DNA from 4 places in the Pseudomonas retamae genome. Region 1 is predicted to be linked to each of the others. Evidence: predicted binding sites of a transcription regulator. Region 1 holds the regulator's gene; each other region holds the start of a gene.

Region 1 (7,836 bases):
ACCTGCCCGATCTGCCGGTGATCCGCCGTGTCGGTCTGGGCATGGCGGTAGCCAACGCCGCCGATTTCGTCCGCGAGCACGCCCACGGCGTGACCCGCGCCCGTGGCGGCGAAGGTGCCGCCCGCGAATTCTGCGAATTGATCCTGCGCGCCCAGGGCCGCCTCGATGCGGCCAATGCCGCGTACCTGTGAGCCAAGCCATGTTCAGTAAAAAATTTCGCAACTTCCTGCTGTTCGGCTGCATCGCGGCGATTTTCGCCGCGGTCGGCTACTGGAACATCAGCCCGGAACGCTTTCTCGACAAACCGCCGGTGTCGGCCGCCGAGAATCCGATCGACTGGTACGCGACCAACACGCATACCATCCAGTACCTGCCCGACGGCAAAGTGCAGTATGAGATGACCTCGGACAAGGCTGAACACGTCAAGGCCACCGACATCACGCTGGTGACCAAACCGGATCTGAACATGTATCGCGGCACTGATTTTCCGTGGCACGTGACCAGTGAGCGCGGCGAAGTGAATTCCGGCGGCACCGAAGTTGAACTGATCGATTCGGTGCGCGTGAAGCGCACCGACGAAAAGAAACGCGACACCCTGATCACCAGTACCCGCATGACCGTATTCCCGCAGCAGGAATATGCGCAGACCGCGCAACCCGTTAGAATCGAGGGCGCTGGCGGTGTGTCGACTGGCGTCGGAATGAAAGCGTACCTGAAGGACAGCAGGATACACCTGCAATCGAACGTAAGAGGACAGTATGAGGCTCGTTAAAACCCTCCCTATTTTGCTCAGTCTGGGCGCAGCACTGGGAAGCGTGAGCGCCTGGGCTCTGCCGAACGATCAGCAGCAACCTATCCGCATTCAGGCCGACGACGCCCAACTGGACGACAAGAACGGCATCGCTACCTATAAGGGTGATGTGATCATCACTCAGGGCTCGATGATCGTCAAAGGCAACACGGTGACCATCACCCGCACTCAGGCCGGTGACATTGACGTGGTGACTTCGGTCGGCAACCTGGCTTACTTCGAACAACTGCAGACCGCCGGCGACAGCAAGCCTGTACAAGGCTGGGGCGTGACGATCCAGTACCACGCCGCGCAGAATCGCGTCGTGCTGATCGACAAGGCCAAAGTTGTCGACAAGGACAACAACACGACGCAAGGCGAGAAAATCGTCTATGACACCGTGAAGAAACTCGCCAGCGCCGGTCGCGCTACCGGCAGCAAGGTCACCGAGGCGCGTCCGCGCATCGACATGGTGATCCAGCCGAAGAAGAAAACCGACGAGAAAACCCAGTAATGGCAACTCTGAAAGCTCAGCACCTGGCCAAGGCCTATAAAAGCCGCCAGGTCGTGCGGGACGTCAGCCTGTCGATCGACAGCGGCCAGATCGTCGGCCTGCTCGGCCCGAACGGTGCCGGCAAGACCACCTGCTTCTATATGATCGTCGGCCTGGTGCAGGCCGATCAGGGCCGCGTACTGATCGACGATCTGGACGTCAGCCACCAGCCAATGCACGGCCGTGCGAAGGCCGGTATCGGCTATCTGCCGCAAGAAGCGTCGATCTTCCGCAAACTGTCGGTGGCCGACAACATCATGGCGATTCTCGAGACCCGTCAGGAACTCGACAAGGCCGGCCGCCGCAAGGAGCTGGAAAGCCTGCTGCAGGAATTCCACATCAGCCACATTCGCGACAACCTCGGCATGAGCCTGTCGGGTGGTGAGCGCCGCCGGGTGGAGATCGCCCGCGCACTGGCCACCGCACCTAAATTCATCCTGCTCGACGAGCCGTTCGCCGGTGTCGACCCGATCTCGGTCGGCGACATCAAGCAGATCATTCATCATCTCAAGGCCAAGGGCATCGGTGTGTTGATCACCGACCACAACGTGCGTGAGACGCTGGATATCTGCGAAACCGCTTACATCGTCAATGACGGCCAGTTGATCGCCGAAGGTGACGCCGAAACCATCCTGGCCAACGATCTGGTCAAGGAAGTGTATCTGGGTCACGAGTTCCGCCTGTAAGCGCGAGCCGTAAGGTGAGCTGCGCGGGTGCTGTATCGATCAAGCTGTTTTTTTATACCGTTTAATTGTTACAGCGCTCTAGGCAAACACTTCAGTTTCAGGCATATAATTTGCTTAAGTTTGGCGCTTCGGCGCCCTGTAGTGGATGGCGCATCGCGCCGGCGAATAAGGTGTTAAGCCCCTGCCATGAAACCATCGCTAGTCTTGAGAATGGGCCAGCAGCTGACGATGACACCGCAGCTGCAACAGGCCATCCGCCTGCTCCAATTGTCGACCCTGGATCTGCAACAGGAAATCCAGGAGGCCCTGGAATCCAACCCGATGCTCGAACGCCAGGAAGAAGGCGAGGACTTCGACAATTCCGATCCACTGGCCGACAACGTCGAGCAAAAGCCCAACACTGACATTCAGGAGCCCTCCTATCAGGAGGCCGCGCCGACGGTGGATAACCTCGACGACGGCGAATGGAGCGAACGCATTCCCAACGAGCTGCCCGTCGACACGGCCTGGGAAGACGTTTACCAGACCAGCGCCAGCAGCCTGCCCAGCAGCGACGATGACGAGTGGGATTTCACCACCCGCACCTCCGTCGGCGAAAGCCTGCAAAGCCATCTGCTTTGGCAACTGAACCTGGCACCGATGTCCGACACCGATCGACTGATCGCCGTGACCCTGATCGATTGCATCAACAATCAGGGCTACCTGGACGAAACCCTCGAAGAAATCCTTGACGCCTTCGACCCGGAACTGGACATCGAACTGGACGAGATCGAAGCCGTCCTGCACCGCATTCAGCAATTCGAGCCCGCGGGCATCGGCGCGCGCAATCTCAGCGAGTGTCTGCTGCTGCAACTGCGTCAGTTGTCGGCCAAGACGCCTTGGCTGGCAGAAGCCAAGCGCCTGGTCAGCGATTACATCGACCTGCTTGGCAGCCGTGACTACAGCCAGTTGATGCGGCGCATGAAACTCAAGGAGGACGAGCTGCGTCAGGTCATCGAGCTGGTGCAGAGCCTCAATCCACGTCCGGGCTCGCAGATCGAGTCCGCCGAAGCCGAATACGTCGTACCTGACGTCATCGTGCGCAAGGACAACGAACGCTGGCTGGTCGAGCTGAACCAGGAATCGGTACCGCGCCTGCGCGTCAATGCGCAGTACGCCGGTTTCGTAAAGCGAGCCGATACCAGTGCCGATAACACCTTCATGCGCAACCAGTTGCAGGAAGCCCGCTGGTTCATCAAGAGCTTGCAGAGCCGCAACGAGACCCTGATGAAAGTCGCCACGCAGATCGTCGAGCATCAGCGCGGTTTTCTGGAGTACGGCGACGAAGCCATGAAACCGCTGGTCCTGCATGACATCGCCGAGGCGGTGGGCATGCACGAATCAACGATTTCCCGGGTGACCACACAAAAATTCATGCATACCCCGCGCGGTATTTATGAGCTGAAATACTTTTTCTCCAGCCACGTCAGTACCTCCGAGGGCGGCGAATGCTCGTCCACCGCGATCCGCGCGATCATCAAGAAGCTGGTCGCTGCGGAAAATCAGAAAAAGCCGTTGAGTGACAGCAAGATCGCTGGTTTACTGGAGGCACAAGGCATTCAGGTGGCTCGCCGCACCGTCGCCAAGTACCGCGAATCCCTCGGAATCGCGCCTTCGAGCGAACGCAAGCGGTTGATGTAAGCCACGTTACAGCGTTCCAGTGGCAGGCTTTTCGGCCTGCCGCTTTATGCACTGGCAACGAAGGAGAAGCTGTATGCAAGTCAACATCAGTGGACACCAACTGGAAGTGACCCAACCTCTGCGTTCCTACATCGAGGAAAAACTCCAACGACTGGAGCGACATTTCGACAAGATCACCAACGTGCAAGTCACGATGTGTGTCGAAAAGCTGAAGCAGAAAATCGAAGCCACCTTGCATATTCCCGGCAGTGAAGTGGTCGCCAACGCAGAAGATACCGACATGTATGCTGCGATCGACTCCCTCACCGACAAGCTGGATCGCCAACTCAAAAAGCATAAGGAAAAGACCCAGAGCCTCCTCCAGGGCGCGACCGGTCGTTAACACCCTCATTCATGATCCGACTTGAAACCATCCTGACCCCCGGCCGTTCCCAAGTGAACGCGCCGGGCGGCAGCAAGAAAAAAGCCCTCGAACAGATTGCCAACCTGATCCACCGCGAAGTGCCGGATCTGGCGATGCAGGATGTATTCGAGGCGTTGGTCGCCCGTGAAAAACTCGGTTCCACCGGTTTTGGCAACGGCATCGCCATTCCCCACTGCCGCCTGAAGGGCTGCGCAGGGCCAGTCAGTGCCCTGTTGCACCTCGAAGCCCCGATTGATTTCGACGCCATTGATGGCGCCCCGGTGGACCTGCTGTTCGTGCTGCTGGTCCCGGAGGCCGCCACCGATGCACATCTGGAGTTGCTGCGCCAGATTGCCAGCATGCTCGATCGCAAGGAAGTCCGCGAAAGACTGCGCAGCGCGCCAAACAATGAAGCCTTGTACCAGGTCGTACTGGACGAGCAGAACGGGCATTAATCATGCGCTTGATCATCGTCAGCGGCCGCTCAGGCTCGGGCAAGAGTACGGCTCTGAATGTCCTTGAGGACAACGGCTACTACTGCATCGACAATCTGCCCGCCGGCTTGCTGCCGGAACTGGCCGAACGTGCGCTGATCCACACGGAGCTCGCGCAACCGCTGGTGGCCGTTTCGATCGATGCGCGCAACTTGCCCAGTCATCTGTCACGTTTTCCGGAACTGCTGGAAGACGCGCGCAGCAAGCACATCCAGTGTGACGTGCTGTACCTGGATGCAGATGAAGAAACCCTGCTCAAGCGTTTTTCCGAAACCCGCCGCCGCCACCCACTGAGCAACGCCAATCGCTCACTGGCTGAAGCAATCCACGATGAAAGCGCCCTGCTCGGCCCGATTGCCGACCTGGCTGATCTGAAGATCAATACCACCAACCTCAACCTGTACCAGCTGCGCGACACGCTTAAGTTGCGCCTGCTGAATCAGCCTGAGCCGGGCACGGCGTTTCTTGTCGAATCGTTCGGTTTCAAACGCGGCATGCCGGTGGATGCGGATCTGGTCTTCGACGTTCGCTGCCTGCCCAATCCGTATTGGAAGCCGGAATTACGTGAGCAGTCCGGTCTCGACGCGCCGGTGGCGGAGTATCTGGCCGAACAGCCGGATGTCGAGGAAATGTATCAGGACATCTATGCCTACCTGCACAAGTGGCTGCCGCGCTTTGCTGCGAGTAATCGTGCCTATGTGACCGTTGCCATTGGCTGTACCGGCGGGCACCACCGCTCCGTCTATCTGACCGAACGTCTGGGTCAGGCCCTACAGAGAACCTTGAAAAACGTCCAGGTTCGCCACCGCGACCTCACCTAAAGGATCCACACCGCGATGCCTGCTCGTGAAATCGAAATCATCAACAAGCTGGGCCTGCATGCCCGCGCATCGGCCAAGTTTGTCGGGGTGGCCGGGCAGTATCCGAATTGCTCGATCAGAGTGGGCCGCACACCGGAGACCACGGTTGATGGCAAAAGCATCATGGCAATGATGATGCTGGCGGCTGGCAAGGGCACCAAAATATTCTTGAGCACCGAAGGTGAAAAGGATCAGGAAGCGCTCGATGCGTTGGTGGCGTTGATCAACAACTATTTCGACGAGGGCGGTTGATCCGCCAGCGAGGGAATTCGCTCCCTCCGCCCCGCTCAACCCAACGCCGTATCCATCACCATCATCAGACAGAACCCGATCAGCAAACCAAGACTCGCGAGCTTGTCATGGCCATGGCGTCGCGACTCGGGAATCACTTCGTGAGTCACCACCAGCAACATCGCCCCAGCCGCCAGCGCCAGCCCCAATGGCAGCAACACTTGGGCGAGGCTGACCAGCCACGCGCAAAGTAGCGCAAACACCGGCTCGACGAGACCTGACGCCGCGCCGATCAGGAACGCCCTCACTCGCGACATTCCCGCCCCGGCCAATACCAGCGCAATCACCAGACCTTCCGGCACATCCTGCAAAGCGATGCCCATGGCCAGGCTGTCCGCATCCGGCATACCGCCACCGGCAGAAACGCCGACGGCCATGCCTTCCGGAATGTTGTGGGCAATGATGGCGAACACGAACAGCCAGATCCGAGGCGGGATCACCGGACGCTCGAGGGTACCAACGAGCATTTCCGGGGAAGCGCCAGAAACCTTGCGATCGACCAGATACAGGCCAGACGCGCCGAGCAGGATGCCGAAGCAGATCAGGCCACTGGCGCCCCAAGGTGTCAGACCGAGACTCTCGGCCACCGCGATGCCCGGCACGATCAGCGAAAACGCAGTCGCCGCCAGCATCACCCCGGCACCAAACCCCAGCAAGGTATCGCTGAGCGCTTGCGGCATACGCCGTATGACCAGCACCGGCACCGCGCCAAGCGCCGTGCCGAGCGCGCACAGAGCACCGCCCTGCAATGCGCGCAACAAGCGCGGTTCCGGATTCAGCCATTGCACCCCGTGAGCGACCAGCAAGGTCATCCCCGCCAACAGCAACAGTGATCCCACCGCGTAACGAAACATACGCCCACTGCCAGTCGCCAGTGTTTCAGTGCCCATAGTCAGCCCTGGTTTGTTCTTATAGATGGGTTAAACCAGTGCGGCCTGATAGCGCGCGGCGACTTCAGGCCAATTGATCACGTTGTAGAAGGCATTGATGTATTCCGGACGGCGGTTCTGGTAGCGCAGATAGTAGGCGTGCTCCCAGACATCGAGACCGAGGATCGGCGTGTTGCCGCTCATCAGCGGACTGTCCTGATTGCCGCTGCTCTCGACGAGCAGTTTTTTCTCCGGGGTGACGCTGAGCCACGCCCAGCCACTGCCAAAACGGGTCAGCGCAGCTTTGGTGAATGCTTCCTTGAAGCTGTCGAGCCCCCCCAGTTGCTCATCGATCGCCTTGGCCAGCGCGCCATCCGGTTTGCCGCCACCGCCTGGCACCATGACTTCCCAGAACAGCGAGTGGTTGGCGTGACCGCCGCCCTGATTAATCACCGCCGCACGCAATTTTTCCGGGAGCTGCTGGACGCTGGCGACCAGTTTTTCCACCGGCCACTCAGCGTATTCCGTGCCTTCCACGGCAGCGTTGAGATTGTTGATGTAAGTCTGGTGATGTTTGGTGTAGTGAATTTCCATGGTCTGCGCATCGATGTGTGGTTCCAGGGCATCGTAGGCGTAAGGCAAGACAGGCAGGGTAAAAGCCATTTCAATGGACTCCATAGTGGTGTGAAGCAGGCGCGCGGCGGGCATTGCCGGTATCCGGGTGCAGCAGGCGTTGGGTGCGCGGGTATTCGCCGTGCTCGCTGATGAAATTCAGCAGCTCGACGTAGGTCTTGCTGCTTTGGCGCAATGCCGCTTCACGCAGGGCCGGGCGCAGCCGTTCGTCCTGCATGGTCTGCAACAGCCGCTGATGGATGGCGCAAAGGTATTCGGCGCTCTCCTCGGGCTGATTCAGGCGCAGGTGCAGATCCGCGAGGTTGTGGTGGGAGATGACACAGGCCGCCACCGCTTCGTCGGCGTCCGCCCAGCGCTCGAACAACACTTGCGCCAGGGCCAGGGCTTGCAGATAGGCCTCACGGGCGTCGATCAATTCGCCGAGCATGAAGCAGCGATTGGCCCGTTCGATCGTGCGTTTCCAGTGCTCCATGGTGAGCCTCCAAAGCGGTTGCGGGGTTTACACGCCGCCGGCGGTGAGTTTCTCGGGGTTGAGTAACTCTTCCAGCTGGCTGCGCGACAGGTCGGTATGTTCGAG
Region 2 (7,836 bases), on a different contig from region 1:
TCGCGAAAGCTGTGGATCAGTCAGACATATTTATCTGACACACCGCCTTCGCGAGCAGGCTCGCTCCCACATTGCGTTTTGCGCTGTGTAATCCTTTTGAACCAACTATCGCGGCAAAACGTCCAGATAGAGGTAAGCCCATCTACGGGTTGATCGAGGAGGCACTGATGCAAAAGTGGAAAGTCACTTTCGTGGATGATCATGGTGAAATCGTTGATGAAATCTTCGAACGTGAGGAATGCCCGACCGACGATGAAGCCGCCCGGCTGATCAAGGAAAGGCTCCTTCCGGTGGCGGCCCAACTGGATCTGAACGATCTGGAAGGACGCACCGCCGATGCTGGCGTTAAAAACCTCAAGATCCAGAACGGCATCGAGATCCGCAGCATCACGCCAATCTGAATACTTCCTGTCATCTCGTAAACCAGGCCTTGGCAGCGCCGCTCTCTTGCGGCTACTCTGCAGGGGAGATCAGCGAATGGATCGCTAAGGTCTGGTCTTGTCAGCTACATGCTTGTTCCCGCGCACAACCGCAGCGTTGTCGAAGTACTTAGGCCACAGGCCCGGGGCGGGAATACGGAAAGTCTATCCATCTATGCGAGGGGGACGATTCATGAGCACAGCCTATCAAGAAGACATCAGCAGCAATGTTCTGCGCCGCATGAAAGAAGGCGGTTTCGACTTTTCCCGGTTTCATCCCATCGAGTTCTACGCCATTTTCCCGGACGAGGAGCGGGCGCGCAGGGCGGCAGGCAAGTTTCGCGGTGAATCCATCAATGCTCAGGTCAGCGCGCGCGATGATGGCGCCTGGTCGCTGGAGCTCAGCAAGGTCATGTACGCGACCTATGACGATATCGGTGATTTCGAGCAGGGCTTTTCCGCCGTGGTCGAACCGCTGGGCGGCATCATCGAAGGCTGGGGCGTCAAGCAGGAGGTGCGCAACCGCCACCGTTTGAACTGATCGCTTGCACGGCTTGTAGCGCAACGGCTGACCTTCGGGTCGGCCGTTGTCGTTTGTGCGCCGCGCAAACGCTGTGGCAAAACCCTGAAACAAGAATCCGAGGCAAAAAAAAGCCACCGGAGAGGGTGGCTAAAAGGGAAGAGCGATACGCGCTGAAACCCTTGCGGGCTATAGCGGGCGGGCTGCCGGAGCAGTCCAGGTCAGTTGGGCTGGCAGTTTCGCGAGGCGGTGGCCGGCGAAGTTTTGCAGCGAATGCGCGGATTATCCGTACGCCGCAGCGGGCAGTGAAATCAGTTCTGACTATGCTGGTGATAGTCGTTGCAATGCGTCGCAATGAAGCGGGGGCAATCCTGTTGGAGCATTTGTCGCACAGGAATGGTGCGGCGTCTGCGATGTGAATATCCAACCGATTGAAATCAAAGCGTTTATGCCGATGGCACGGGCCTTGCGAAGGCTTGTATGTCCGGGTGACAAGGAGTACGGCATGATCCGCACCTATTTTGATGAGATGTACGATGCCGGCGGCCAGGTTCGCCCGCATTATCGTGAGTTCGCCCGATGGCTGGCCGATACGCCGGACGAACTGCTGGCGCAACGGCGGCGCGAAGCCGATCTGCTGTTCCACCGCGCCGGGATTACCTTCACGCTCTATGGAGACGAGCAGGGCACCGAGCGCCTGATTCCTTTCGACACTATCCCGCGCAGCATTCCTGCCAGTGAATGGCGGATCGTCGAGCGCGGCTGCATCCAGCGGGTCAAGGCGCTGAACATGTTTCTCGCCGACCTGTATCACGAGCAGCGCATCATCAAGGCCGGGATCATTCCCGCCGAACAGGTGCTGGCCAACGAGCAATACCAGTTGGCGATGCAAGGCCTGGATCTGCACCGCGATATCTATTCGCATATTTCCGGCGTCGATCTGGTGCGCGACGGCGACGGTACCTATTACGTGCTCGAAGACAATCTGCGTACGCCGAGCGGCGTGAGCTACATGCTCGAAGACCGCAAGATGATGATGCGCCTGTTTCCCGAACTGTTTTCCGCCCAGCGTATTGCGCCGATCGACCACTACCCGAACCTGTTGCTCGACACCCTGAAAAGCTCAAGCCCGATCGATGACCCGAGTGTGGTGGTGTTGACGCCTGGGCGCTTCAACAGTGCGTTTTTCGAGCATGCGTTCCTGGCGCGGGAAATGGGCGTGGAACTGGTCGAGGGCGCGGACCTGTTCGTGCGTGATGACAAGGTGTTCATGCGCACCACCGACGGCCCGAAAGCGGTCGATGTGATCTATCGTCGCCTCGATGACGCCTTTCTCGACCCACTGGCGTTCAATCCGGATTCGATGCTCGGTGTGCCAGGGCTGCTGTCGTCTTACCGCTCCGGCAATGTCGTGCTCGCCAATGCCATCGGCACCGGCGTAGCGGATGACAAATCGGTGTATCCGTTTGTCACCGACATGATCCGCTTCTACCTCGACGAAGAGCCGATCCTGAAAAACGTGCCGACCTGGCAATGCCGCAACCCGTCTGAACTGTCCCACGTGCTGGCCAATCTTCCAGATCTGGTGGTCAAGGAAACCCAGGGCTCCGGTGGTTACGGAATGCTGGTGGGGCCGGCCGCGACGACGGCCGAAATCGACGCGTTTCGCGAGCGCATCAAAGCCAAACCGCATGCGTACATCGCCCAACCAACGCTGTCGCTCTCGACCTGTCCGACCTTTGTCGAAAATGGCATTGCGCCGCGCCATATCGATTTGCGCCCGTTTGTCCTGTCCGGACGCGAAACCCGGGTGGTGCCCGGCGGTTTGACCCGTGTCGCGCTGCGCGAGGGCTCCCTGGTGGTGAATTCCTCTCAGGGTGGCGGAACCAAGGACACCTGGGTGGTCGAGGATTGAAGGAAGCTTGCCATGTTAAGTAGAACTGCCTCGGATCTGTATTGGATGTCGCGTTATCTGGAGCGCGCGGAAAACCTCGCGCGCATGCTCGACATCAGTTATTCGCTGTCGCTGATGCCGCAGGACGGGCGTGGTGATGGTCTGCATGAGCTGGCGATGCCGCTGCTGATCACCGGCACCCTCGATGATTATCTGGAGCGCCACGGCGCACTGCATGCCGAACGCCTGCTGCACTTTTTCGCCCTCGACGCGGCCAACCCGGCCAGCATCTACAGTTGCCTCGGCGCCGCACGGGCCAGCGCTCATGCGGTGCGCGGGCGAATCACAGCGGACATGTGGGAGAACATCAACGCGACCTGGCTGGAGATTCGCGGGATCGCCGAGCAGGGCTTGAGCCGCTATGGCATGAGCCGTTTTTGCGAATGGATCAAGGAGCGTTCGCACCTGTTTCGTGGCGCGTCCTACGGCACGATCATGCGCAACGATGCGTTCCGCTTCATTCGTCTGGGCACGTTCATCGAGCGCGCAGACAACACGCTGCGCTTGCTCGATGCCCGTTATGAAATGGCCGGCGATCAGGCCGAAGCCGTCAGCGACGGTACCGCGCACGCGTATTACCAGTGGAGTGCCTTGCTGCGCGCGTTGTCGTCCTTCGAGGCCTACACCGAAATCTACCGCGACGCCCCCGGCGCCCGTCACGTTGCCGAACTGCTGCTGTTGCGCGCTGATGTGCCGCGTTCGCTGCGCGCCTGCACCGAAGAGATCGACCAGATCCTCGCGCAGCTGCCCGGTGCCAACGGGCGCCCGGCGCAACGTCTGGCCGCGGAAATGGACGCGCGCCTGCGCTACACCGGCATCAACGAAATCCTCGAGGAAGGCCTGCACGCCTGGCTGACCGAATTCATCCCCTTGGTGCGCCAGTTGGGCAACGCCATTCACAGTTCCTACCTGGAGGCTGCATGAGACTCTCCATTAGCCACGAGACCACCTATCACTACGAAGATCAGGTGCGCGCGAGCATCCAGTACCTGCGCCTTACACCTCACGACAGCGAACGTCAGCATGTGCTGAGCTGGCAACTCGACCTGCCGCGTCCGGTGCGCGCGCAACTCGATCCGTTCGGCAATATTCTGCATGTGCTGACCATGGACGAGCCGCACGAAGCGATCATCATCGGTGCGCGCGGACAGGTCGATATCGACGAACTGCGCGAGGCCGAACACGAGAGCCAGTCGGCACTGCCATTCCTGCGCTTTACCCGGCTGACCGAGGCGGACGAGGCGCTGCGCGCATTCGCGGAAAAATCCTGCAAGCAGCGCCGTGATCGCACGGCGTTGATCGACTTGATGCATGGTTTGAATCAGTACATGACCTACACGCCGGGCTCGACTGAAGTCGACACCAGCGCCAGCGAAGCTTTTGCCGGGCGCGCCGGTGTGTGCCAGGACCACACCCACGCGTTTCTGGCCTGCGCCCGTAGCCTGGGGGTTCCGTCACGTTACGTATCGGGCTATCTGTACAGCGAGGATTGCGAGCATCTGGCCAGTCACGCCTGGGCGGAAGCCTGGCTGGATGACGCCTGGTACAGCTTCGACGTGACCAATCAACTGGCGCGGCCCGAGCGACATCTGAAGCTGGCGGTGGGCCTGGATTATCTGGATGCCTGCCCGGTACGCGGCATGCGCCGTGGCGGCGGGTGTGAGCAGATGCATGCGAAGGTGCTGGTGTCGCCGACGCCGGTCATTTCTGTGCAACAACAATAAGGCCTACCTATAACTCCTGTGGGAGCGAGCCTGCTCGCGAAAGCGATATATCAGCCAGCAATTCAGCGACTGATGCACCGCCTTCGCGAGCAGGCTCGCTCCCACAAGGGGAATGGCGTCAGGGCTTAACCTTGCGTCCGGCCATATGCTTTAGATACCCCACCAACATTTCCAGCTCCCCATCCGGCAACACCTCTGCGGAAAACCTCGGCATCTTCGCCTGCGGCCACTGGCGCAAACTCTGCGGATCGCGGATGTAGCGCTTGAGGAAGTCCGCACCGAAATACTCGGTCGGGTTGTACGGAATATTCAGGTCCGGCCCGAATTGCGCGTCTCCCGCGCCGTTCAAGCGGTGGCACGCCAGGCAGTTTTTCTGAAACAGCGCAAAGCCCCGATTCACTGGGTCATTCGTTTTCAACGCCGGGTCAGGCAGCAGGGCAGGGAAGCGCTCGGCGACGGGCGCCATGCGCTTGATGCTCGCCACTTCGAATGGCCATTGCTCGGGACTGATGTGACCTTTCTGCGGATCGCTCCAGACCAGATAGAACGGCCCGGCACTATGCTTGCCTGCCGCCAGCGGTGGCCAGGGCTGCGCCGGGTCTTCGATGGCCAGCCACGCTCGTGCGCCGTCACGGTTGAGCAACGGCGCCGCAGCCAACTCTGCGGCAAAGCCGTCCAGCGCGACCGCTTGCAGGTGGTCTTGCGGCTGGATACCGGTCAGCAACGCGGCCATTGGCACGACGCGATAGGTCATGTCCCTTTTGTAGGACACGTCGTCTTTGATCGTCAGGGTTTGCACTTGAGGATGCTTGAGCAATTCCTCGGTCTGCCAGGTGCGAGCGGTTGCGCCCAACTGCACATCAAGCTGAGCGGCTGACAAGGGCATGCTGAGCAGCATCGCCCCGAACACAATGAGCGCTTTCAAATGAACGCCATCCCTGTCGTGGAAAGGCGCAAAGATTGGCACAGCCACGCTGGCCCGGATAGCGGGCCAGTCATATATTCAGTAGCGATTGACTGCACCTGCCGCTTGATTCAGCCAATGACCTTGGTCAGATTCGGCAAAATCAACAACAGCGTCGTGGCAAAAAGAATGAGCCCTGCTTGACGTACTTTCGGTTGTTTGAACATGGCTTGACCGCCTTTATTGTTATTTCCTGATGCCTGCCTGCATATCCATGACGGCACGCGCTGCACTTCCTGTTGAAGAACGCCGGCCTCGGCAAAACCCGACGACCATGACGTACACCTTCTACATTAGGGCCCACGCTGACCGTGCCTTAGATCCATTTCATATGTCCTTGCTGCGATCAGCGATTAAAACGCTATGAGGCGTATTGCCAGCTTCTTTGCTGGCCGCTGGCTAGACAACTCGCCGACCTGAACCGGTTCACCTGATGGCTGACGACCGTCCGTCTGAGCGTGTGCGTCAAGCGCTTTGAGCGCTGGGGTCATTGAATCCTCGGCCGTTGCGGTCGAGAGTGAGGCAACAACCATTCACTGACCGCCCAGGTTCGAGGACGCCATGACCGAAGCTTTGATATTCGATGCGTTACGCACGCCCCGCGGCAAAGGCAAGGCCGACGGCGCCTTGCACAGTGTCAAACCGGTGAATCTGGTCGCCGGGCTGCTGACCGCATTGCAGCAACGCACCGCGCTGGACACCAGCCAGGTCGATGATGTGGTACTCGGCTGCGTCACGCCGGTTGGCGATCAAGGCGCGGACATTGGCAAAACCGCAGTGCAGGTCGCTGATTGGGACGTCAGCGTGGCGGGGCTGCAGATCAACCGTTTCTGCGCCTCGGGCCTGGAGGCGGTCAATCTTGGCGCGATGAAAGTGCGTTCGGGTTTCGAAGAATTGGTCGTGGTCGGTGGCGTCGAATCCATGTCGCGGGTACCGATGGGCAGCGATGGTGGCGCCTGGGCGCTGGACCCGCAAACCAACCTGCACAGCCATTTCACTCCGCAAGGCGTCGGCGCGGACCTGATCGCGACAATTGAGGGCTTCAGCCGCCACGACGTCGATGCCTACGCGCTGCACTCCCAACAAAAAGCCGCGCGGGCCCGGGCCGATGGCTCGTTCAACAAATCACTGGTGCCGGTGCAGGACCAGAACGGCATCATCCTGCTCGATCACGATGAGTTCATTCGTGCCGAATCGACGCTGGAAGGGTTGGGCAAACTCAAGCCGAGTTTCGAAATGATTGGTCAGATGGGCTTCGACGCCACCGCGCTGCGCGTCTACAGCCATGTCGAGCGAATCGATCATGTGCACACGCCCGGCAATAGTTCGGGGATCGTTGACGGAGCCGCGCTGATGCTGATCGGCTCTGAAGCCAAGGGCAAAGCGCTGGGCCTGCAACCACGCGCGCGCATCGTCGCCACGGCAGTGACCAGTACCGACCCGACCATCATGCTCACCGGCCCGGCACCGGCCACTCGCAAGGCTCTGGCCAAGGCCGGGCTGCGTGTGGAGGACATCGACCTGTTCGAGGTCAACGAAGCGTTTGCCTCGGTGGTGCTCAAATTCATCAAGGACATGGCCGTTGATCCGCACAAGGTCAACGTCAACGGCGGCTCCATCGCCTTGGGCCATCCGCTCGGTGCCACCGGCTGCGCGATTCTCGGCACGCTGCTCGATGAGCTGGAGGCGCGGCGCTTGCGCTACGGCCTGGCGACGCTGTGTGTCGGCGGCGGCATGGGCATTGCCACCATCATCGAACGCCTCTGAGCCCTCGCATTCAAGGAACCGTGTCATGAACCAAGCCATTCGTTACGAAGCAGGCCCGGACGGCATCGTCGTGCTGACCATTGACCTGCCGGGCCAGAGCGCCAACACCATGAACGCCGTGTACCGCGAGGCCATGGCCGCTTGCGTCGCCCGGCTGGTCGCGGAAAAGGATCAGATTGCCGGGGTGATCATTACCTCGGCGAAGAAAACCTTCTTTGCTGGCGGCGACCTCAACGAGCTGATCAAAGTCGGCAAGCCCGAAGCCAAAGCTTTTTACGACATGGTGCTAACCCTCAAAGGGCAATTGCGCACCCTGGAAACCCTCGGCAAACCGGTGGTCGCGGCGATCAATGGTGCGGCGCTGGGCGGCGGTTGGGAGATCTGTCTGGCCTGCCACCACCGGGTGGCGCTCGACGATGCTTCGGTGCAGCTCGGTCTGCCGGAAGTGACCCTGGGCCTGTTGCCAGGTGGCGGCGGCGTGGTGCGCA
Region 3 (7,836 bases), on a different contig from region 1:
CACTGCCAGTCCACGAGTAAAAATCGGACTGCCTGCTTCCCATATGATGCTGTTTTCGTCAACGTCGATCAATGCGCCGATATTGCTGTGGCAGGCGATCTTCTGCCCCTGATCCGACAACCATATATTATGCAAGCCGGTTCTTCCTTCAAGCGGCTTCAGGCTTATGAGCTCCAGCTCCGGATAAGAAAGAACAGCCAATAACGAGCCATGATGATGCCCGTGGGCCACTACGTATAAATGCCCGTCTTTTTCAAATACGGAATTTAAATGATCGCCGGTAATTTCGTGAATGGATAATCGGTCCCAGCGGGCGTCTGACAGTCTCTTTTCCTGAAAGAAACCTGGCTTTTTTAAATCAACCACGGTTATGGCATTTCTGCCCGTGTTGGTGCTGACGACGCGACCATCAGATGCACAAAGGATTTGATGGGGCGCCGACAGGAACGGCTCAGTGCATTGCTGGCCGTGGGAGATCCAACCAAGCTCAGAGTTGGCGTAGGCGTGAATATCATGCAGTTTGGAGTTATCCAATCCTGAATGCGAAAGCACCAATTCATGCCCATCGGGGAACCAGCTGATACCGTAATACTCTGAGCGATTCTTCTCGAGAGGGATGACTCTTTTGGAGTTCAAATCAACCAGCAGCAAATGCCCGACTGTACCAACAATGGCATATATTGGATCCACTATTTTTCCCCCTAAGCACCCCATGTTGGCGTCGTCGCATCTTTTTTGATTGCGCGCCTTCATTCGCGAAATGAATTTAAACAAATCAATTAAATTAATCAATACACCAACAGAAATAAAAATAGCTTGTTGGCCATTGTAACAACACAGCAAGAAATGCTTCGCTCGAAGCATCTTTCAAATTCGGATCGAGCATCAAGCCGTACAGACCTCAACTACATAACTGCTAACTGGTGCAACCTGTCAGAGTTACAAAAGCACTCCCCTATGCGAATTAGTACGAAGGTACACAGAACAGCCTGAAACCAGGTTGTTCTGTGTACCTGCATACTCTGCACATTCAGTCACTCATCAATAATTTAAAGGCCGGAAGGGTCGCTATTTTTTCAGCGACATACTTCGCCCCGGCGGGCGTCAAATGCGAGCCATCGTAAGACATGAGCATGCCGTTCATATCAAACAAAGAGCACTGACCTCGGTTGCATATGTTTGGTTCCAGATCTATAAAGCGATTTTCTTGCACTGCCGAAGCCAGAAGTTTATTTATATCTGTGATCCCAGCGTCCTGTGGCGAGCGATAGGATATTCTGCGATCAAAATCCAGACCGCTAAGCTTAAGCAAGTCAACCGCTCCGAAGAACTTTCTGCCGACTACAAAGAACTTATCCTTGCCAAATTCTCGGCCCAGATTATCCAGGCTCTGCCTCAGCAACTCGACCTGCCATGGGACCCAAACCGATACGAGGACAACTCGATCCGCTTCGGTAAGCAAACGCTTGAGTTTTGCATTGCCGTACCAGTTGCCGTTCAGGCATATCTGTCGATGGTCTTTATCAACCTTGTCTATGAAGCTCTCATCGAGATACAGATTTCCGCAAGCGTATTCAATCCGGTAAAAGGAAAGATCAAGTTTCTCGGCGTACTCTGTTTCGTCTAGCACATTAACAAAGTCAGCAGCCATGCTGTCACCAATCACTAATACTTTATGACCAGCGCTACCGTTAAAATCCTTCAAACGCAGTTGATCTGCCTTGGTCCAGACGAAATCGCCCTTTTCTTCAGTAAAAGCAAGAATCTCCATGGCTGCAGAGTCATATCTGGCAAAATTCCCTTCTGTTGCGTATCCAAAAAAACCAAATGTTAAAAAGCAAATCGGTGTAAGTGCGCTGAATGAAGCCACTTGCTTGAGGCTAAACACCCGCGCCTGTCTGAAAGGCCCCTCAACAAACCGCCAGCTTAAGTAGGCACAGACAGCGGTTAGCAGAAGCAAAATAGCGACCACCTCCAAACCAAGGTTTGGGGAGATTTTATACCTGGCGAAGGCGAACAACGGTTGATGCCATAAATAGGCGCTATAGCTGACCAAGCCCACAGCGACAAATACCCTCATCCCAAGAAGTTTACCTACCAAGGTTGTCGGCGTTGCGCAAAGAATGATAAGTGCCGCACCCACTGTTGGCACAAGAGCATAAAAACTGGGAAATGGCGTATTCTTGTCGAAATAAATCGCCGAGAAGATGATCAGCATAAGGCCAACGCTAGAACCCAACTGCTTTGTGAGCTGCGCCAGCTGCTTATCTTTGCCGAGAAAAAGATAGAACGCCATGAGCGCGCCGATTACAAGCTCCCAGGCTCGTGCAGGCAACAAATAAAAGGTAGCAGCCGGAAACTCCTTGACGTATATCTGCGCGATGAGCAAGCTGGCAAAAAAAACTACCAATAATGCAATGACGATAAATTTTTTGCCCAGCTTCCAAGTCGCCATGAGGAAGACCGGAAACAACAAATAATACTGTTCTTCTACCGCCAGACTCCACGTGTGAAGAAGCGGTTTAAGCTCAGCAGCGGTATCAAAATAGCCACTTGCATTCCAGAAAAATATGTTCGACGAAAAAATGGAAACTGCCGCCAGACTGCCTGAGAAATCCTTCATATCTCTGGGAAGCAACCACATCCATGCGAAAAACATCGAAACGACCAGCATGACGAAAAGTGCGGGCAAAATACGTCTCGCTCTTCGCTCGTAGAATTTAAGCAAAGAGAAAGTGCCCCGTTCTTTTTCGGAAACAAGGATTGATGTAATTAGATACCCGCTGATAACGAAAAAAACATCGACACCAATGAAGCCTCCTTTGAATATATCAAAGCCAGCGTGAAACAAAATTACAGGTATTACTGCGAGGGCGCGAAGGCCGTCAATTTCTCTTCTGTATGTCAACACTGCTTACATACCTTCTCAGAGCATTTGTTCACGCCAAATCAGCTCCGTATGATTTATTTTTTTAAACACTACCGACAATACCGCAGACAACCGGACAACGGCTATTTCAGCGTCCCACCTTCGTGCTTATGTTATTTTTGGCAAACAGCCCATAGCAGTCTATAGCCGCAAAATTTGCCGAAATCTTATAACATTTTTAGCGTTTGAAACTGTAAAAAGAAAAATCATTGACTGCTACAACTCAGGCCGTTCAACGGCGTCTGCGGTTGTTGGGTGCGTAAATCCTCTTTATTGTCATTGCACAGACATGAAAAAGCCCGCAGCGACGGCGGGCTTTTTCAGCAAGCGAGCGAAACGCCTCAGATAGGGCGGCTGCCGTACTTGTTGTCCGGCTTCTTGGGCGGATCGGCGACCACATTGGCCTCCACTTCCTGCACCTTGCCGCCGCGCGCAAGGAACTCTTCCATGGCCTTGGCCAAGGCGTCGCGCTCCTTGTTCTTGGCTTCGATGCTCGGCAACTCATCCACCGACACCGCAGCCTTGGCTTTGCCTTTGGCAGCCGGGGCCGGCGTATCGTCACCGCTGTCGTCTTCAGCAACGTCTTCCGCTGCTGCTTCCAGACCTTCTTCGGCCTCGTCTTCGTCGCCTACTTCGAGGTCGTCGTTTTCCAGATCATCGTCGCTCATGTTCTACCTCATGACTTGCGAAAAGCAGATTAGTTATAGACCAGCTTTGGCGACTGTCGAAAGTCGCCGGAAAAAAATCGGTAACCATTGATGACCAACGGTTCATGCCCCTTCACCGTGCAAGGTGGCGAGGACTTTACGGGCACCGCCATGATCACGGTGCTCGCCCAGATAAACGCCTTGCCAGGTTCCCAGTGCCAGGCGACCTGCCGATACCGGCAGGCTGATCTGGCAGCCAAGCACGCTGGCCTTGAAGTGCGCCGGGAGGTCGTCCAGGCCTTCGTCGTTATGCTCATAGCCGTCTGTTCCTTGTGGGATCAGACGATTGAAAAATCGTTCGAAGTCGCGACGTACCGCCGGATCGGCGTTCTCGTTGATGGTCAACGACGCCGAGGTATGCTGCAGCCACAAATGCAACAGACCGACCCGACACTTCCTGAGTTCAGGCAGGTTTTCGATCAGCTCATCCGTCACCAGATGAAAGCCCCGGGGCCGTGCCCGCAGGGTTATCAGAGTCTGTTGCCACATACAGTTCTCCGCACGTTCGGGGCGCATTCTAGCGCGCTCTGGGAAAAAACAAAGGCCCTAATATTCCCGCAATGATGTAAGCCATTCGCCGGGTAAAAACGCCACGGGTAAACACGACCAAAGCCGTACGAAAAATCCTTTCAGCTGCTCTCACAGTGACAAATCACAGACAAAAAAATGCCCGGCGAGCCGGGCAATTTTTTTGCTGCGCGTACTTACAGGTTGTAGCCGCGTTCGTTGTGTTGTGCCAGATCGAGGCCGACCGATTCTTCTTCCTCAGTCACGCGCAGACCCATCACCGCGTCCAGGACCTTGAGGATAATGAACGTGACGATCGCGGTGTAGATCACCGTGAAGCCGACGCCTTTGATCTGAATCCAGACCTGTGCGCCGATGTCGGTCACGGTGCCGAAGCCGCCCAGTGCAGGAGCTGCAAATACACCGGTGAGGATCGCGCCGAGGATACCGCCGATACCGTGCACGCCGAACGCGTCCAGGGAATCGTCATAACCGAGTTTGCGCTTCAGGGTGGTGGCGCAGAAGAAGCACACCACGCCTGCGGCCAGACCGATCACCAGAGCACCCATCGGGCCCACGGTGCCAGCAGCCGGAGTGATTGCCACCAGGCCGGCAACCACACCCGAGGCAATGCCCAACGCGCTTGGCTTGCCGTGGGTGACCCACTCCGCAAACATCCAGCCCAGTGCCGCAGCGGCGGTGGCGATCTGGGTCACCAGCATTGCCATGCCGGCAGTGCCGTTGGCGGCCGCAGCGGAGCCAGCGTTGAAGCCGAACCAGCCGACCCACAGCATGGCCGCACCCATCAGCGTGTAACCGAGGTTGTGCGGAGCCATCGGGGTGGTCGGGAAGCCTTTGCGCTTGCCCAGTACCAGGCACGCCACCAGACCGGCGATACCGGCGTTGATATGCACCACGGTGCCGCCAGCGAAGTCGAGTACGCCCCAGTCCCACATCAGGCCGCCGTTGCCGGACCAGACCATGTGCGCAATCGGCGCATAAACGAGGGTGAACCAGATGCCCATGAAGATCAGCATCGCGGAGAACTTCATGCGCTCGGCGAAAGCACCGACGATCAGCGCCGGGGTGATGATCGCGAAGGTCATCTGGAAGGTGATGAACACTGCTTCAGGAAACAGCGCCGCCGGGCCGGTGATGCTCGAAGGCGTGACACCGGCGAGGAACGCCTTGCCCATGCCACCGAAGAACGAATTGAAGTTGACGACGCCCTGTTCCATGCCGGTGGTGTCGAACGCAATGCTGTAGCCATAGATGACCCACAGGATGCTGATCAGACCGGTAATGGCGAAGCACTGCATCATCACGGAAAGAATGTTTTTCGAGCGGACCATGCCGCCATAGAACAGCGCCAGGCCAGGAATGGTCATGAACAGCACGAGGGCTGTCGAGGTGAGCATCCAGGCGGTGTCGCCGGAATTGAGGACTGGGGCCGCCACTTCGTCTGCCGCCATTGCAAGGCTTGGCATTACGAGGGACAACAGGGCTCCTAGCCCTGCGAATTTACGCAGAGTCATATTGTTTTCTCCTGGGGCGTTGGGGTTTGTGGCGGCTTAGATCGCGTCGGTATCGGTTTCGCCGGTACGGATGCGGATCGCCTGTTCCAGATTGACCACGAAGATCTTGCCGTCACCGATCTTGCCGGTGTTGGCGGCCTTGGTTATCGCTTCGATAACCCGGTCCAGATCCTTGTCGTCGATGGCCACGTCGATTTTCACCTTGGGCAGAAAATCGACCACATATTCCGCGCCGCGATACAGCTCGGTGTGACCCTTCTGCCGGCCGAAGCCTTTGACTTCAGTAACGGTAATGCCCTGCACGCCGATTTCGGACAGCGACTCGCGCACGTCGTCCAACTTGAACGGCTTGATGATGGCAGTGACTAGCTTCATGAAACTCTCTCCCGAATTGGTGGACTTGCCCCAGGAAAACAAACCCGACTCAAGTCTAAGCGCAGTGCCTGGCTTTGTAACGCATCGTCGGCCTTGCCTGCCCGACTGACGCCAGCTAACCGCATCCAGACGAAACTCCCCGCTCCGTCTGCCGCACTGCATTCGTCACAGCGACTGCATCAGTGCATGGGTCGAGGGTGACTAAGCAGAAACCTTGCCATCTCGCCCAAAATCCCCTGACTTCAATCCCTTGGCCGCTACCGCACGCCCTCTCGCGCAAACTGCCGCGCCGATACGCACAACAACGGTGCGCTGCCGTCCGTCCGCCTGCGCGAAAAGCGTGCATCCCTGACCACGGGATTGACTATAGACACTGCGTGATACACTGCCGGCCATTGTTTCCAGGACCTCCACCATGCTCGCGCCCAAAGACTTCCTCGACGCCCTGAGCGGCACCGCCTCCCGCCTGTTCAGCGGCGACACCCCGCTGCCGAAAGCCGAAATCGAAAGCCAGTTCAAGATGCTGCTACAAAGCGCCTTCAGCAAACTCGACCTGGTCAGCCGTGAAGAATTTGATAGCCAGATGGTGGTGTTGGCCCGAACGCGTGCACGTCTTGAGAGCCTTGAAGCGAAGGTTGCCGAGATGGAAGCGAAGCTGACGCCGCCTGCTGAATAACACCGCAATCCCCTGTGGGAGCTAGCCTGCTAGCGATTGAAGGTACGCACGACCTTCAGCTTCATGTGTAGGAATTGGCGCGGGCTGCGATCTTTTGATGCGCAGCCCTGCAACAATCCCGGCAACGTCCTACACACTGCACCACCGCCGTCCGATTGCGCCGAAAAGCCCAGGTTTCTAAGCTCACCCGATGCTGAATGTTCAGCACCGGGTTTGGCGACCTGGACAGCTTAAGGCGCACGACAACCATGATGGCGGCTACATTTTACCGCCACATCGTTTCATGGCGGTTGTGCGTGGGAGACCTTCGGGTCTGCCGGGTTCCTTTTGCTCCGGTTCGCCAACCCGCGTACAACTGCCACCCAATCGTTTGGCGACGATTGAGGGCAGCCCCTTAAGCAAGAGGAACTGCTCAATGAATCAAGAAGAGACTTATCTGACCCCGCACATCTTCACCCGCCACAAACTCCCCCTCCACGCCCTCCTCATCCAGAACCAACCCTGGTTCTGCGCCCGAGACCTGAGCCGCCTGCTGCACATCTACCTCAACGAACGCATGCTGCGAAAACTCGACCTCGACCTCGACCAATACCAAACCCGTAAAACCCTGATCCACAACCAGATCGAAAACACCCTGCTGATCAGCGAATCCGGCATCTACGCCCTCCTCGTCTACCACTACTGCCCCGAATACCGAGCGCTACGCGAATGGCTCACCCACCAAGTCATCCCAACCCTGCGCGACGCCCAACACCCCACCACAAGCGAACGTCCACACCTCAGCTTGCTCAGTTGGCCGGACATGACGTTGAGTTTGTTGCACTGGAATAACCAGCCGTGGATACGGTTGCAGGATGTGCCGCTGATGGTGGTGGAGCGAGAGCAGGTAAAACGTCCGATAGGAACAGCAGGTTCTTGGTGGAAAAAGGCGCTGCAGTTGATATGAATACCCAATCAAAATGCCAAAAGCACAAGGTCCGTATGAGTCTAAAAAAGCGAAAAGCAAAGCTGCTTAAAGTTTTTGAACTGCGCGCGGAAATGCTTAGTTTGAGCGTGCGCCCTTCAGCCAATCAACTGAGGTTTATTGAAGTTGCCGTGACGTGTGGG
Region 4 (7,836 bases), on a different contig from region 1:
AATTGGCGAAGAAGCGGCGCAGGCCATCAAGGCGTTGTTCCTGATCCTGAAAACGTTCTTCGATGCGGCTGTAGCGCTCGTTGGCCAGCAGCTGGAAGCGCTGACGCAGTTGCTGCTGAAACTGGTTGTAACTGGCCCAGGCGAGCAGCCCCGTGAGGATCCCGCCGGCGAGCAATACCAGCATCGCGACCAGCCAGGCCGAGACGTCTTCACTGATAAAGCCCAGTATCTTCGGGCGCACGGGGTGCAACGACATAAAGACCACTCACTGCGCGAGCATTACGGGAAAACCCCATTGACCGTGTGTGAGTTATAGCTATTAGCCACTAATTTAGCTAGCGCGGGCGAATCCGCGGAGCCTTTTAAAATCAAGGCTCTGAGGATCCAATCCCGGCAGGCGTCAACGAGCCGTGATTTTCCAGGCGCGATGGATCTTGGTATTGCGAGCGAAATCCGGATCAATGGTCTGCGCGCTGATTTCCTCGACTGCATAACGCTCGGCGAGGTTTTCTTCCAACTGGAACTTGCGGAAGTTGTTGGAGAAATACAGCACCCCGCCCGGCGCCAGACGCGCCATCGCCAGATCGATCAACTGCACCTGATCACGCTGCACGTCGAAGATGCCTTCCATGCGTTTGGAGTTGGAGAAGGTCGGCGGGTCGATGAAAATCAGGTCGTACTCGTCACGACTGCTTTCCAGCCAGGCCATCACGTCGCCCTGCTCCAGACGGTTCTTGTCCGAGAAACCGTTCAGCGACAGGTTGCGGCGCGCCCAGTCCAGGTAGGTTTTCGACAGGTCGACGCTGGTGGTGCTGCGCGCGCCGCCCTTGGCCGCGTGCACGCTGGCGGTCGCCGTGTAGCAGAACAGATTGAGGAAGCGCTTGCCGGCGGCCTCTTTCTGAATGCGCATGCGCATCGGCCGGTGATCAAGGAACAGGCCGGTGTCGAGGTAGTCGGTGAGGTTGACCAGCAGCTTCACCCCGCCTTCATTGACCTCGACGAACTTGCCCTGCGCCGCCTGACGCTCGTACTGCTTGGTGCCGCTCTGACGCTCGCGACGCTTGACCACCACGCGGCTCTTGTCGACATTCAGCGCCTGCGGAAGCGCTGCCAGCGCGTCGAACATGCGCGCCGAGGCTTTTTCCGGGTCGATGGATTTCGGCGCGGCGTATTCCTGAACGTGCACCCAGTCGTGGTACAGATCGATCGCCATCGCATACTCAGGCATGTCGGCATCGTAGACACGGTAGCAATCGATGCCTTCGCGCTTGACCCACTTGCCCATGGCCTTGAGGTTTTTCTGCAGGCGGTTGGCGAACATCTGCCCGCCTTCGCTCAAGCGCGGCTGCTCGATCACCGGCGCCGGGGCTGGGGTCGGCTTGATCGGGTTGCCGTTTTTGTTGAACTTGCGTTCCTGCGGCTCGTCCGGGGTCTGATCGTAGGCCGCTTGCTCACGCTCGGCCTGACGCTGTTCCGGGGTCCGCCGCTCGCCAGTGACAAACTGGTCCGGCAGGACCTTGATCAACAGCAGCTTGCACGGCAGCGCGCCGTTCCAGAACGAATACTGTTTGTGGCTGCGAATGCCCATGCGCTTGCCCAGGTCCGGGGCTCCGGTGAACACCGCCGCTTCCCAGTTCAGGCAGGCCTGACGCAGACGCTCGCCGAGGTTCTGGTAGAGATACAACAGGCTGGCTTCGTCACCCAGACGCTCGCCGTACGGCGGGTTGCAAATAACCAGGCCTTTCTGGTTCTGGTCCGGGCGCGGCTCGAACGTCGCGACTTCGCCCTGATAGATCTTGATCCACTCGCTCAGGCCGGCGCGTTCAACGTTGTTGCGGCCCGGCTGGATCAAGCGCGGATCGGCTTCGTAACCACGAATCCACAGCGGTGGCTTGGCCAGACCGGTCGCGGCGCGCTCGACGGCTTCTTCGTGAAGTTTTTTCCACAACGCCGGGACGTGACCCAGCCAGGCGGTGAAGCCCCACTGCTCACGGCGCAGGTTCGGTGCCATGTCGGCGGCGATCATCGCCGCTTCGACGAGGAACGTACCGACACCACACATCGGGTCAGCCAGTGCGCCACCTTCGGCAGCAATACGCGGCCAGCCGGAACGGATCAGAATGGCGGCGGCGAGGTTTTCCTTCAGCGGCGCCGCGCCCTGCTGCAAGCGATAGCCGCGCTGGTGCAGGCTGTGGCCGGAAAGGTCGAGGGAGAGGATCGCTTCGCCGCGATCCAGACGCAGGTGAATGCGCAGGTCCGGATTGAGCTTGTCGATCGACGGGCGGTCGCCCTGAGGCGTGCGCAGTTTGTCGACGATGGCATCTTTGACTTTCAAGGCGCCGAAGTGGGTGTTGTCGATGCCCGAACCGTGGCCGCTGAATTCAACGGCGAGGGTGCCGTCGCTGAGCATGTGGTCCTGCCAGTCGATGTCGAGCACGCCGTGGTACAGGTCTTCGGCGTCTTTCATCGGGAAGCGCTTGAGCACCAGCAACACACGGTTGGCCAGACGCGACCAGAGGCACAGGCGATAGGCGGTTTCCATGGTCGCCATGCCGCGCACGGCGGAGGTGTGCTCGCGCGCTTCTTCAAGGCCAAGCCCGACGGCTTCCTCGATGAGCAGGCCTTCAAGGCCTTTGGGGCAAGTGAGGAAGAGTTCGAAACGGTCGGACATGGTGATTTCCAGAGCCTTTGGCTAGTGGATCGGCAACGCATTGCCGATCCGGTTTTCAATCAGGCGCTTTTCTGAAAGAGCGCCCGCGTGGCACGAAGGTGTGCCGTTCCATCCCCGCTGCTCGGGTTAAAAGAGCTTAGATGCCGGGACAGATAAAAAAGTTGAAGCAACAAAATGTCTTGAAGTGACCCTTCGTCGCTTATTACCTGAGCGCAAACGTGGGTCATTCTCACTAAAGAATTAACCCCATCATCCAGCGCGGCGCCGATCATACCGGGGTTTGCTCAACAAACGTTCAATTAATACGCGGTTACTTATTGCCATAGCATCCTTTCCGTTACGTGCTTATGACAAAACGGTCATTCCCTCGCTGTGACTCATTGGTTAGAACTGCATACAGGTTGACGTCGCAACGGCGTCAACACCTTGGCTCGCCACGCCGGCAGCGAGCCGCACCATGGCAGGTTTTTTCTGCCAGACCTCAATTGAGGTCAACGCGACACTACAGTCAACAAGTGAGGGAAACACCCTATGAGAAGACTTAAGCGTGATCCGTTGGAAAGAGCGTTTTTGCGCGGATATCAATATGGCGTTGGTGGCAAATCCCGTGAGCTTTGCCCATTTACTCTACCGTCGGTACGTCAAGCCTGGATCAACGGCTGGCGAGAAGGACGCGGCGACAACTGGGACGGTATGACCGGCACTGCGGGAATCCACAGACTCAACGAACTTCACGCCGTCGGCTGACACAGGGCATTTATTCCGACACGACAATCTGAATATGTAACGAATTAACCACGCACGTCCCTCCCGGACGGCGGGCTACGGCCCAGGGGCTCCTTCGAGGAGCCCTTTTTATTGCCTGCGAAAACACTGAGCTGAACACCTAACCTGTGGGAGCGAGCCTGCTCGCGAAGGCGGTGTATCAGACCCTGATAATGTGACTGACAAACCGCTTTCGCGAGCAGGCTCGCTCCCACAGTAGATCACCGTGGTGTCAGATGGCTCAGCGCAGCGCGGCGATGGCGTCGACCGCTTCGCGAATCAGTGCCGGGCCTTTATAGATGAAGCCCGAATAAATCTGCACCAGGCTGGCACCCGCCTCGATCTTCTCGGCCGCGTGCTTGCCTTCGGTGATCCCGCCGGCGGCAATGATCGGCAAACGCCCGGCCAACTCACCCGCCAACACCTTCACGGTGTGGGTGCTCTTCTCGCGCACCGGTGCGCCGGACAGACCGCCCGCCTCGTCGCCATGCTCCATGCCTTCAACGCCGACCCGGCTGAGGGTGGTGTTGGTCGCGATCACCGCGTCCATGCCGGTTTCGATCAACGCCTGCGCCACTTGCACGGTTTCTTCGTCGGTCATGTCCGGGGCGATCTTGATTGCCAGCGGCACATGCTTGCCGTGGCGCAGCGCCAGTTCGGCGCGGCGCGTGGCCAGGTCCGCAAGCAACTGCTTGAGCGAATCACCGAACTGCAGGCTGCGCAGCCCCGGGGTGTTCGGCGAGCTGACGTTAACCGTCACATAGCTGGCGTGGGCATAGACCTTGTCGAGGCAGATCAGGTAATCGTCGACCGCACGCTCGACCGGGGTGTCGAAGTTCTTGCCGATGTTGATGCCCAGCACGCCCTGGTATTTCGCTGCGGCGACGCGCGCCAGCAGGTTGTCGACGCCGAGGTTGTTGAAGCCCATGCGGTTGATGATCGCCTCGGCTTCCGGCAGGCGAAAAATCCGTGGTTTCGGGTTGCCCGGCTGCGGACGCGGGGTCACGGTGCCGATTTCCACAAAGCCAAAACCCAGTTGTGCGAAACCATCGATGGCCGCGCCGTTCTTGTCCAGACCGGCCGCCAGCCCGACGGGGTTTGGGAACTCCAGGCCCATGACGGTCACCGGCACCTGCGCCGGCGCCTTGCACAGCAAGCCGTTGAGGCCCAAACGTCCACCCGCGCCGATCAGATCCAGCGACAGATCGTGGGAGGTTTCCGGGGAAAGTTTGAACAACAGCTGACGGGCCAGGGTGTACATGGGCGGCGATGACTCGGGCGGCGAAAAGAGGCGGCGATTATAGCCGGGCATCACCCTGCGGCGCGAGGCGCACGCCACAAATCGCGCCGGTGGCATATGCCTTGCACTTTCCCGGTTATCAACTCGCCGGCCAATGACGGCAGACGAGCACGGACAATGGCGTCGTCGACAAGTTTGCCTGGGCAAAGTCCGCGGCGGCGCTTTTTTTTCGAGGTGGCGATGTATGAATGAACTGACGGTCGGGCCACTGGCCTGGGTCAATGGCAGCGATGCGCCAGAAAAGAGCGCGATCAACCTCGGCTTCATGGCCCTGAGCGATTGCGCCTCGGTCGTCGTCGCGGCCACGCAGGGCTTTGCCCAGCCTTACGGCCTGACGCTGAACCTCAAGCGTCAGGCCTCGTGGGCCAATCTGCGCGACAACCTGGTCAGCGGCGAACTCGACGCCGCGCACAGCCTTTACGGGCTGATCTATGCCGTGCACCTGGGCATCGGCGGTGTCGCGCCCACCGACATGGCGGTGCTGATGGGCCTCAACCAGAACGGCCAAAGCCTCAACCTTTCACGCAACCTGCAAAACCTCGGCGTGAACAGTCCTGAAGCGCTCGACCGCCACGTGCACCAAAGCCGCGCAAAACTGACCTTCGCCCAGACTTTCCCCACCGGCACCCATGCGATGTGGCTGTATTACTGGCTGGCGAGCCAGGGCATTCATCCGTTGCAGGATGTCGACAGTGTGGTGGTGCCGCCGCCGCAAATGGTCGCGCACCTGCAAGCCGGGCGCATCGACGGTTTTTGCGTCGGCGAGCCGTGGGCCGCCAGCGCGGTGCAGCAGGACCTGGGTTTCACCCTCGCCACCAGCCAGACCATCTGGCCCGATCACCCGGAAAAAGTCCTCGGTTGCACACGTGAATTCGTCGAGCAATACCCGAATACCGCGCGGGCGCTGGTGATGGCGATTCTCGAGGCCAGCCGCTTCATAGAAGCCAGCCCGGAAAATCGTCGCAGCACCGCACACCTGCTCAGCGCGGCGGAATACCTCGATGCGCCGGTGGCATGCATCGAACCGCGTTTTCTCGGCGACTATGCCGACGGCCTCGGCAATCGCTGGCAAGACCCGCACGCGCTGCGCTTCCACGGCAACGGCGAGGTCAACGTGCCGTACCTCTGCGATGGCATGTGGTTCATGACCCAGTTCCGCCGCTGGGGCTTGTTGCGCAGCGACCCGGACTACCTCGCCGTCGCACGTCAGGTTCAGCAACTGCAGTTGTATCGCGACGCCGCAACCGCTGTCGGCGTGGCCGCCTGGGGCTCCGACATGCGCAGCAGCCAGTTGCTCGACGGCAAGGTCTGGGACGGCAGCGATCCGGCCGGCTACGCGCGCAGCTTCAAGCTGCACGCGCTGAGCGACGACGCTCCCCTGCTTGCCCAGCGCTGACCGGAGGCCGCGAACATGTTGCGCATTCTGCTGATCAACGACACCGCGAAAAAAGTCGGCCGTCTCAAGGCCGCATTGACCGAGGCCGGTTTCGAGGTGATCGACGAGTCCGGCCTGACCATCGACCTGCCCGCACGCGTCGAAACGGTGCGCCCGGACGTGATCCTGATCGATACCGAGTCACCGGGGCGCGATGTCATGGAGCAAGTGGTGCTGGTCAGCCGCGACCAGCCACGGCCGATCGTGATGTTTACCGATGAACATGACCCGACGGTGATGCGCCAGGCGATCAAGTCCGGGGTCAGCGCCTACATCGTCGAAGGCATTCACGCCCAGCGCCTGCAGCCGATTCTCGACGTGGCGATGGCGCGCTTCGAAAGCGACCAGGCCTTGCGTGCGCAGTTGCAGGCACGGGATCAGCAACTGGCAGAGCGCAAGCGCATCGAGCTGGCCAAGGGCTTGTTGATGAAAATGAAGGATTGCAATGAAGAAGAAGCCTACACGCTGATGCGACGCCAGGCCATGAGCCGGCAGCAGAAGCTGATACAGGTGGCGGAGCAGATTATTGCGATGAGCGAGTTGCTCGGCTGACTGATCGTTCCCACGCTCTGCGTGGGAACGATCTGAAAAATCAAAAGCCCCTCACCCTAGCCCTCTCCCGGAGGGAGAGGGGACTGATTGGGGGATGCTCTGGGAGTGCGCCATCCTGTGATTTCTGCTGTGAATCCATAATCGACGCGGTCTCTCAGGGCGATGTTTGACGTCATACACCTCGATCAGTCCCCTCTCCCTCTGGGAGAGGGCTAGGGTGAGGGGCTTTTGATCTTTCCCCTGTTGGCACAAATCTCGCTTTGTAAAACGCACAGGTAACCAACGGCGGTTGCCCCACCCTCGACAAAGACGTCGCTCACCCCATTCGCCCTTGCGCGAATCCGGTAGCGGCGTTTTTGCGTTTTGGCCCCACAGACCGGGGCCGGTGGTGCGGCCGTGCAGGCGCTCCACCTGCTGTGCATGACTCCCGAGACTCTTATCAGCTGAGGTGCGCGATGAATTCAAGCTTCTGGAAATCCGGCCACACCCCGACATTGTTCGCGGCCTTTCTGTATTTCGACCTGAGCTTCATGGTCTGGTACCTGCTCGGCCCGCTGGCGGTGCAGATTGCCACCGACCTGCAACTGACCACCCAACAACGCGGCCTGGTCGTCGCCACGCCGATTCTCGCCGGCGCGGTGCTGCGCTTCATCATGGGCATGCTGGCCGATCGGCTGTCGCCGAAAACCGCCGGGCTGATCGGTCAGGTCATCGTTATCTGCGCGCTGTTCGGTGCGTGGAAACTCGGTATTCACAGTTACGAGCAGGCGTTGATCCTCGGCCTGTTCCTCGGCATGGCCGGCGCGTCGTTTGCCGTGGCCCTGCCGCTGGCCTCGCAATGGTATCCGCCAGAGCATCAGGGCAAAGCCATGGGCATTGCCGGTGCGGGCAACTCCGGCACGGTGTTCGCCGCGCTGCTCGCGCCGGTGATTGCCGCTGCATTTGGCTGGAGCAATGTCTTTGGTTTCGCCCTGATCCCGCTGATTCTGACGTTGGTGCTGTTCGCCCTGCTGGCGAAAAACGCCCCGCAGCGGCCGAAACCAAAAGCCATGGCCGATTACTTCAAAGCCCTCGGCGACCGTGACAGCTGGTGGTTCATGTTTTTCTACAGCG

The links. Region 1 encodes sigma-54, which starts transcription at its own class of promoters, with help from an activator protein. Its sites were predicted from a motif close to ANTGGCATNNANNTTGCTNT; they were not measured.
Positions count from the first base shown of each region.
Region 2: a site for sigma-54 is predicted at 1,393-1,412, ahead of ACGSLL_RS20690 (circularly permuted type 2 ATP-grasp protein). Genes of this name have one in related genera too.
Region 3: a site for sigma-54 is predicted at 6,256-6,275, ahead of glnK (P-II family nitrogen regulator). Genes of this name have one in related genera too.
Region 4: a site for sigma-54 is predicted at 4,786-4,805, ahead of ACGSLL_RS19625 (CmpA/NrtA family ABC transporter substrate-binding protein). Genes of this name have one in related genera too.

Region 1 covers NZ_JBIEIL010000009.1:143,214-151,049, forward strand. The annotation lists gene ACGSLL_RS18670 (KdsC family phosphatase) at 1-191, shown strand, start outside; gene lptC (LPS export ABC transporter periplasmic protein LptC) at 200-772, shown strand; gene lptA (lipopolysaccharide transport periplasmic protein LptA) at 759-1,304, shown strand; gene lptB (LPS export ABC transporter ATP-binding protein) at 1,304-2,029, shown strand; gene ACGSLL_RS18690 (RNA polymerase factor sigma-54) at 2,216-3,709, shown strand; gene hpf (ribosome hibernation-promoting factor, HPF/YfiA family) at 3,783-4,091, shown strand; gene ptsN (PTS IIA-like nitrogen regulatory protein PtsN) at 4,103-4,567, shown strand; gene rapZ (RNase adapter RapZ) at 4,570-5,427, shown strand; gene ACGSLL_RS18710 (HPr family phosphocarrier protein) at 5,443-5,718, shown strand; gene ACGSLL_RS18715 (ZIP family metal transporter) at 5,754-6,647, opposite strand; gene ACGSLL_RS18720 (superoxide dismutase) at 6,678-7,289, opposite strand; gene ACGSLL_RS18725 (hypothetical protein) at 7,291-7,731, opposite strand; gene ACGSLL_RS18730 (class II fumarate hydratase) at 7,759-7,836, opposite strand, start outside.
Region 2 covers NZ_JBIEIL010000011.1:13,479-21,314, reverse strand. The annotation lists gene ACGSLL_RS20700 (hypothetical protein) at 168-401, shown strand; gene ACGSLL_RS20695 (ribonuclease E inhibitor RraB) at 613-960, shown strand; gene ACGSLL_RS20690 (circularly permuted type 2 ATP-grasp protein) at 1,445-2,854, shown strand; gene ACGSLL_RS20685 (alpha-E domain-containing protein) at 2,867-3,817, shown strand; gene ACGSLL_RS20680 (transglutaminase family protein) at 3,814-4,617, shown strand; gene ACGSLL_RS20675 (c-type cytochrome) at 4,736-5,515, opposite strand; gene ACGSLL_RS20670 (acetyl-CoA C-acetyltransferase) at 6,143-7,348, shown strand; gene ACGSLL_RS20665 (3-hydroxyacyl-CoA dehydrogenase NAD-binding domain-containing protein) at 7,374-7,836, shown strand, end outside.
Region 3 covers NZ_JBIEIL010000003.1:450,148-457,983, forward strand. The annotation lists gene ACGSLL_RS07235 (hypothetical protein) at 1-864, opposite strand, end outside; gene ACGSLL_RS07240 (acyltransferase family protein) at 1,031-2,911, opposite strand; gene sutA (transcriptional regulator SutA) at 3,271-3,597, opposite strand; gene ACGSLL_RS07250 (secondary thiamine-phosphate synthase enzyme YjbQ) at 3,700-4,125, opposite strand; gene ACGSLL_RS07255 (ammonium transporter) at 4,341-5,678, opposite strand; gene glnK (P-II family nitrogen regulator) at 5,715-6,053, opposite strand; gene ACGSLL_RS07265 (accessory factor UbiK family protein) at 6,469-6,729, shown strand; gene ACGSLL_RS07270 (BRO-N domain-containing protein) at 7,145-7,675, shown strand; gene ACGSLL_RS07275 (hypothetical protein) at 7,672-7,836, shown strand, end outside.
Region 4 covers NZ_JBIEIL010000010.1:41,661-49,496, reverse strand. The annotation lists gene ACGSLL_RS19645 (sensor domain-containing diguanylate cyclase) at 1-256, opposite strand, end outside; gene rlmKL (bifunctional 23S rRNA (guanine(2069)-N(7))-methyltransferase RlmK/23S rRNA (guanine(2445)-N(2))-methyltransferase RlmL) at 401-2,671, opposite strand; gene rmf (ribosome modulation factor) at 3,203-3,418, shown strand; gene ACGSLL_RS19630 (quinone-dependent dihydroorotate dehydrogenase) at 3,678-4,697, opposite strand; gene ACGSLL_RS19625 (CmpA/NrtA family ABC transporter substrate-binding protein) at 4,921-6,132, shown strand; gene ACGSLL_RS19620 (ANTAR domain-containing response regulator) at 6,148-6,723, shown strand; gene ACGSLL_RS19615 (nitrate/nitrite transporter) at 7,179-7,836, shown strand, end outside.